Linked DNA regions of Pelorhabdus rhamnosifermentans. The protein of the gene in region 1 interacts with the protein of each later gene in a pairwise test. Links are inferred from orthologs where the notes say so. Each region holds a gene or a part of one and is shown in the gene's direction. Other genes may lie near its edges.

Region 1 (3,181 bases):
TTGTTCTAGCCTATGTTGGGGATGCTTTCTTTGATCTGTTTATTCGTATTCGTCTGCTTGATTTTGAACAAAGCAAGGTGCGTATTCTTCATGATTATGATGCCGTCATCGTGTCGGCTACCATGCAGTCACTGGCTTTTCAAGAAATGGAAGACAATTTGACAGAGGAAGAAAAGTCCATAGTGAGGCGGGGGCGTAATGCCAAGTCGAATGTTCCTAAGAGTGCCACTGTCCGTGATTATCGAATAAGCACGGGTTTTGAAGCATTATTAGGATATCTGTATTTGACCGAAAATATTGAGCGATTAAACGAAATTTCCGAAACAGCATTTGTCGTTATTTCCCGAGCAATAGCAGAAAAAGCAAAATCATGAAATAAATAATTTGAAAAGAAAATGAGGGGTAAAAAGATGAAAGTAACACTTTGTGGCTATACGCCACAACCGGAAAAAACCGTAGCCATGGCTGCAAGGCTTTGTTATTCGCCGATTGGCGCAGCCGAACTAGCTGAAAACATGACAGATAAACAAGTGACAAACTTAGTGAATAAAATTGCGGATCTCGGTCATTTGTCGACAATTGAACATGTTAGCTTTACTTTTGCTATTGAAGGCGTTTCCAGAGTGCTCAGTCATCAACTTGTGAGACACAGAATCGCTTCCTATTCCCAACAGTCACAGCGGTATGTAAAGGAGCATGATTTCGAATATATTATTCCCCCGTCCATTGCTGCCAATGATCTTGCGTTGAAACGGTATGAAACATTGATGAACACCATTCGTGAGACCTATAATGAACTTGTTGAACTAGGTGTTCATCAAGAAGACGCTAGGTATGTGCTAGCCAATGGAACGGAAACAAAAATTGTTGTCACAATGAATGCAAGGTCTTTGATGCACTTTTTTCAGCTTCGCTGTTGCAGCAGGGCGCAATGGGAGATTAGGCAGTTAGCCTATCTCATGCGGGACGAAGTTAGAAAGGTTGCACCGCTGTTATTTAAAAAAGCCGGACCCGCTTGTGAGACTGATGATTACTGCAGTGAAGGAAACATGACTTGCGGCAGGCTGGAAAAACTGCGTGCCAATCATTTGAATGAAATACATAGCTTGTGAGAAGCCGGGCAAAACTATTAAGTATCGTCAGGTAACTGAGGAGGAATTCCTGTGTCAGAAGAAGTTATTATTGGCCGAAATAGTGTGGCTGAAGTCATTAAAAGCGGTCGCTCCATAAACAAGGTTCTTGTAGCCAAAGGGGATAGACAAGGCTCTCTCAAACAAATTGTAGGTCAGGCGTTAAAGAAGGGGCTACTAGTCCAAGAAGTGGATCACGCCAAGCTCGACTCCCTTGCGGAAGGCCAGAATCATCAGGGCATTATTGCTTATGCGGCACCCATTCAGTTTGTTGATGTGGCACAAATGCTACAGAATGCTGCAAACAAAGGGGAACAGGCTTTTTTGGTTCTCCTTGATGAATTGGAGGATCCTCATAATGTTGGTGCCATTATTCGAACTGCCGATGGAGCGGGTTGCCATGGCTTACTTCTACCTAAGCGGCGGACAGCCCCTATTTCGTCTACAGTAGCTAAGATATCATCTGGGGCTGTGGAGTATGTACCTATTGCCCAGATTGGCAATGTGTCGCAAACAATTAAATCGCTGAAAAAGCAAGGCGTGTGGGTAGTCGGCGCGGATATGGACGGTGAAAAAAACTACTATGATGCTGATTTGACGGGGCCCATTGTTGTTGTTGTTGGCAACGAGGGTCAGGGACTCAGCCGCCTAATAAAAGAAAATTGCGACATTTTGGTAAAAATACCCATGAAAGGACACATGACTTCGCTTAATGCATCAGTTGCCTGTTCATTACTGCTCTATGAAGTATGCAGACAACGGGAGTTGAAATAATATTGAAACGATGCTGTTATGTTAGTGTAGCGTTGGTGCTCTTGTTATTTACGGGTGGATTTATTTTTGTTTGGCCCCTTGTGGCAGGCAAAGTATATGCTGGTGTCACAGTAGAGGGTGTGGCAATGAGTGGTCTTACTATAGACGAGGTGAAAAATCTGCTCTGCCTATGGCGCGATGAACAAGCAACACAGCAACCCTTTAGTGTATATTATGGTGAAAAAGTTTTTCCTCTTGCCCCTCAAACTGTGGACTATGACGTGGATGTCGACGCGACAGCCGATGAGGTGATGCGTTGGGGGCGAAAGGGAAGTTTATTCGAGCGTGTTCAGTACATTTGTCAAGCAGAGCTGCGTGGTCATTCTGTTTCACTGCGCAGTCATTATAGCGAACAAAAATTAGAGAACCTTATTGAGAATTGGCGCGAAAGCATAGATAAGGCGCCTCGAAATGCTGGTTTTAGTATTTTGCACGGCGGCATGATTCACGAAGAAACGGGGCATAAACTTGAAACGAGTTCATTAAAGACCCTGATTGTCCAGGCACTCAATCAATCGTCTGGACCCAAGACGTTAGCCCTTCCTGTTACTCCTCTTTATCCTGAGTTAACGACGGGTGAACTTGCACAAACAGGATTAAAAGAGTTACTTGCCACTTTCACAACAACATTTAATGCTGATGACCGTAATCGTTCTATGAATATTGGCATTGCAGCTAACAAAATTAACGGACATATTATTTATGCTCATGAAACTTTTTCTTTTAACGATGCTGTAGGACCGAGAGATAAAGAGCACGGGTTTAAAGAAGCCATGGAAATTGTGGACAATGCCTATGTTCCTGGTATTGGCGGGGGAATTTGTCAAGTTTCTTCTACTCTCTATAATGTAGCGCTATTGGCAAACCTGTCTATTGTTGAACGTTATAACCATTCAAAACCCCTCGGCTATGTAGGACTTGGCAGGGATGCTACGGTTGCTTATGGAACGTTAGACTTTAAATTTACCAATGATTTTCCTTTCCCTGTCATGATTGTTGCAGAAGTGCAGGATAATGAATTATGTATCGGCTTGTTCGGGACAACGAAGCCGACCAGTGAAACCGTAAAAATTGTGACTGAGAATCAGCAGGTTATTTCACCCGCTATTGTGAGAAAACAAGATAATGCTTTGCTGCTTGGCGAAACAGAGCTGGATAAACAGGGGAAACCAGGTTATGAGGTGACGACAGTCCGCGTCGTTGAGCAGGATGGTAGTACAATAAAACGTGAAATTATT
Region 2 (3,207 bases), on another replicon or contig:
ACGGTGGCAACAGCGAGGGCTGTTGCTCCGTTATCTAAAGCTACACGGCTGACTGCGACTGCACCGTGGCCATAAGCGTCCGCTTTGACAACAGCTGTCATGCCAATGGAAGTCGGCAGGTGATGACGAATCGCTTTGACATTGTGAGCGAGATGACCTAAATTTATTTGAGCAATAGTGGGTCTCATAATGATTTCTTCTCCTTTTGTACAGAATGATGATCGTGAAACGATCTGATTATTTATCAGTTTGCTGTAGTGTGGCTAGATTCCTGTTTAGCAGTGTAACTTTTTTTCAACAGTGGTATACTAGCCATGCAGGAAACAATTTGTCATAGCTGGAAATAGTAAATGGTTCAGCTTTTTTAGTCCATTGAGGTGGTAAAGTGAAAATAAAAAGTGTTGGGGAATTTGGATTAATTGATATACTAAAAGAAGATACCATTTATCATCCGGCGAATGTTGTCGTGGGCATTGGGGATGATGCGGCCGTTCTGCTTCCGACACCGCGCCATTTGCAACTTATGACGACAGATATGTTAGTGGAAAATGTCCATTTTACCATGAAAACAACGCTGCCTCAGCAGCTTGGTTATAAATCCATGGCTGTTAGTTTTAGTGATATTGCGGCTATGGGGGGAAAGCCTTGTCATGCAGTCGTTTCAATTGCTATTCCTCCTGAGACAGATGTGGATTTTATGATTAATTTATACCAGGGAATGAAGGAAATCTGCCGGGAATATGCAGTGAATATTGTGGGTGGTGACACGGTGTCTACGCATCACGAACTGGTGATTAATGTCACTGTGACAGGTGAAGTGGACGCGGCTCAGCTTGTGCGCCGAGCGGGGGCCCAAGTAGGCGACATTGTGGCTGTTACAGGGACTCTGGGGAATTCGAGTATGGGACTGGCTTTATTATCGAAGGGACAGTGGGAAGATTATCCTTTTGCCTGGCCTCTTGTGACGGCTCATCTTACGCCTAAGCCTCTCGTGGGTCCCGGTCAAAGACTCGGAAAAATGGGTGCAACAAGCATGAATGATATTAGTGACGGTTTGGCAAGTGAGATGAATGAAATTGCTTCTGCAAGTAAGGTAGGAGTTCGATTGGAACAAACGAAGCTGCCTTTGTCGAAAGAATTGCTGGAGGCTACAGAACGCATTGATTTGTCAGCCCTTGATTGTGCGCTTTATGGTGGTGAAGATTATCAGCTTGTATTTACGATGAATCCGGCTGATTTTTCTTGTCTGACAGAGGAAAGCGTGGGATGTGCTTTTACAGCGATTGGTGAAGTGGTGGAAGGAGAAGAAGTGATTTTGCTTGACAAGGAAGGTCAGTCTTCGGTGCTGAAGCCACGGGGATTCAATCATTTTTGTTAGGATGTAGGAGGATTTATGTTTTCTTTACAGAGTTTTTCAGAACAGGATACGACCCAAATAGCCGTTTTGCTTGCACCGCTACTAAAAGATGGCGATGTGATTGCTTTAATGGGCGATCTCGGGGCAGGTAAAACTTTTTTTTCACAGCAATTAGTTCAGGCTTTGGGGATTGAAGAGGATGTGACAAGCCCGACCTTTACTTTGCTCCAAATTTATGATGGCAAAATCCCTGTTCATCATTTTGATCTTTATCGGCTGGAAGATGCACAGGAACTTGATGAAATTGGCTTTTATGAGTATACGAGTTATGGTATTTCACTGATTGAATGGGCTGATAAATTTGGCACGGAACTGCCTGACGAATATTTATCGCTCACGATGAAACGCAGTAGTGGGATTCTAGAACGATTGTTAGTATTTGAGCCCCATGGTAGGCGCTATGAGGCGATTTGTGAGGAGTTGATGCGTCTTGTTAATGCTGTCTCTTGATACAGCAACGCTTGTCTCGACAGTTGCTCTTGCAACAGAAGATAAGCTCATTGCCGAATTCACTCTTCAAACGACGAAGACGCATTCCGAAAAGCTTATGCCTACGATTGACATGCTTTGCCAGTTTGCCGGGTTTCAAGCCAGCGATGTTGAGGCCATTGCAGTAAGCACGGGTCCTGGTTCATTTACAGGACTCAGAATTGGCATGGCTACGGCTAAAGCCTTGAGCTATGCCAATTCATTGCCTTTAATCGGTGTTCCGACATTGATGGGTTTGGCCTATAATTTTAGTAGTTCTTCCTGCCTGATTGTCCCTGTCCTTGATGCGCAAAAAGGCAATGTTTATCATGCTTCTTATCGTTTTGAACGGGGGAATCTTAAGGAAATACAAGCTGTGAATGTTATGAAAGCTGCTGAACTTCGTCATGAGCTTGAGGAGCTTGGGCAACAAGTCATTTTAGTAGGGGAATCGACTTCGCTTGTCATGGAAGGTGCTGAAGAAACAACCTTGCTGCATGTGGCTGAGCCTCATTTACTTATGCCGCGGGCAGCGAGTATTGCTCAGGCGGCGTTTAAACTTTTTGAAGCGGGACAGGTGGCGGATGCTATGACACTTACGCCTGTTTATGTTCGCCGTTCTGAAGCGGAAGTGCTGTGGGAACAACGGCAGAGTTGCTGTCATGAATGAACTGAAGGTGAGGCACATGCTGGCAAAAGATATTGATGATGTTGTTGTTATTGAATCTCATTCGTTTGCAGCGCCTTGGTCTCGTGAGGCCTTTGAGGCCGAAATTATGACAAATAAGCTTGCCCGTTATCTTGTCGTCCAGACAGAGGGTACTGTCGTGGCCTATGCGGGTATGTGGATGATCTTTGACGAAGCTCATGTTACGAATGTGGCTGTACTGCCCAAATATCGCGGGCAAGGCATTGGTAAACAACTCATGGCATCTCTTATTCTTTATGCTCAGCAGCAAGGGGCGGAGCGGATGACACTTGAGGTACGTGCGTCCAATGAAATCGCTCAAAATATGTATCGGCAATTCGGTTTTACTGCTAAAGGTATTCGACCACGTTATTACACCGAAAGTAATGAAGATGCTCTTATTATGTGGTTGGATATAAAAAAAGCCACTTTCGTGGCTGAAGGGTGATTGCTCTATAAAATATTCAGCACTTTCCTGTTTTGTGCTGGTGGTGAAAAAATAAAAGGGCGGAAAAACCGCCCTAGGTGTTTACCGGAGAGTTTGTTCGTAGTTCTCGATCATCTTACGAACCATGTGGCCACCGACACGACCGCAATCGGCGGAAGTCATTGTAGCCCAGCCCGAAGAACGTAC

The links.
Region 2: the proteins of rlmB (region 1) and tsaE interact in binary tests that used the Escherichia coli proteins (3 or more experiments, as listed by UniProt). The link is inferred for Pelorhabdus rhamnosifermentans from one-to-one orthologs.

What each region holds. Positions count from the first base shown.
Region 1 is NZ_JAHGVE010000010.1:23,431-26,611, forward strand. Bases 181-3,033 are described here. They hold rlmB (23S rRNA (guanosine(2251)-2'-O)-methyltransferase RlmB), read left to right. Parts: upstream 181-1,163; coding sequence 1,164-1,904; downstream 1,905-3,033. Other genes in these bases: Ga0466249_RS13140 (Mini-ribonuclease 3), read left to right, coding at 181-374; thyX (FAD-dependent thymidylate synthase), read left to right, coding at 411-1,112; Ga0466249_RS13155 (VanW family protein), read left to right, coding at 1,907-3,033. Outside these bases: more of Ga0466249_RS13140, read left to right, coding at 1-180; more of Ga0466249_RS13155, read left to right, coding at 3,034-3,181. UniProt on the Escherichia coli protein: Specifically methylates the ribose of guanosine 2251 in 23S rRNA.
Region 2 is NZ_JAHGVE010000021.1:44,573-47,779, reverse strand. The notes cover bases 252-3,130. They hold tsaE (tRNA (adenosine(37)-N6)-threonylcarbamoyltransferase complex ATPase subunit type 1 TsaE), read left to right. Parts: upstream 252-1,393; coding sequence 1,394-1,867; downstream 1,868-3,130. Other genes in these bases: Ga0466249_RS19605 (alpha/beta-type small acid-soluble spore protein), read right to left, coding at 3,103-3,130; rimI (ribosomal protein S18-alanine N-acetyltransferase), read left to right, coding at 2,548-3,021; tsaB (tRNA (adenosine(37)-N6)-threonylcarbamoyltransferase complex dimerization subunit type 1 TsaB), read left to right, coding at 1,854-2,555; thiL (thiamine-phosphate kinase), read left to right, coding at 386-1,378. Outside these bases: alr (alanine racemase), read right to left, coding at 1-188; more of Ga0466249_RS19605, read right to left, coding at 3,131-3,207. UniProt on the Escherichia coli protein: Required for the formation of a threonylcarbamoyl group on adenosine at position 37 (t(6)A37) in tRNAs that read codons beginning with adenine.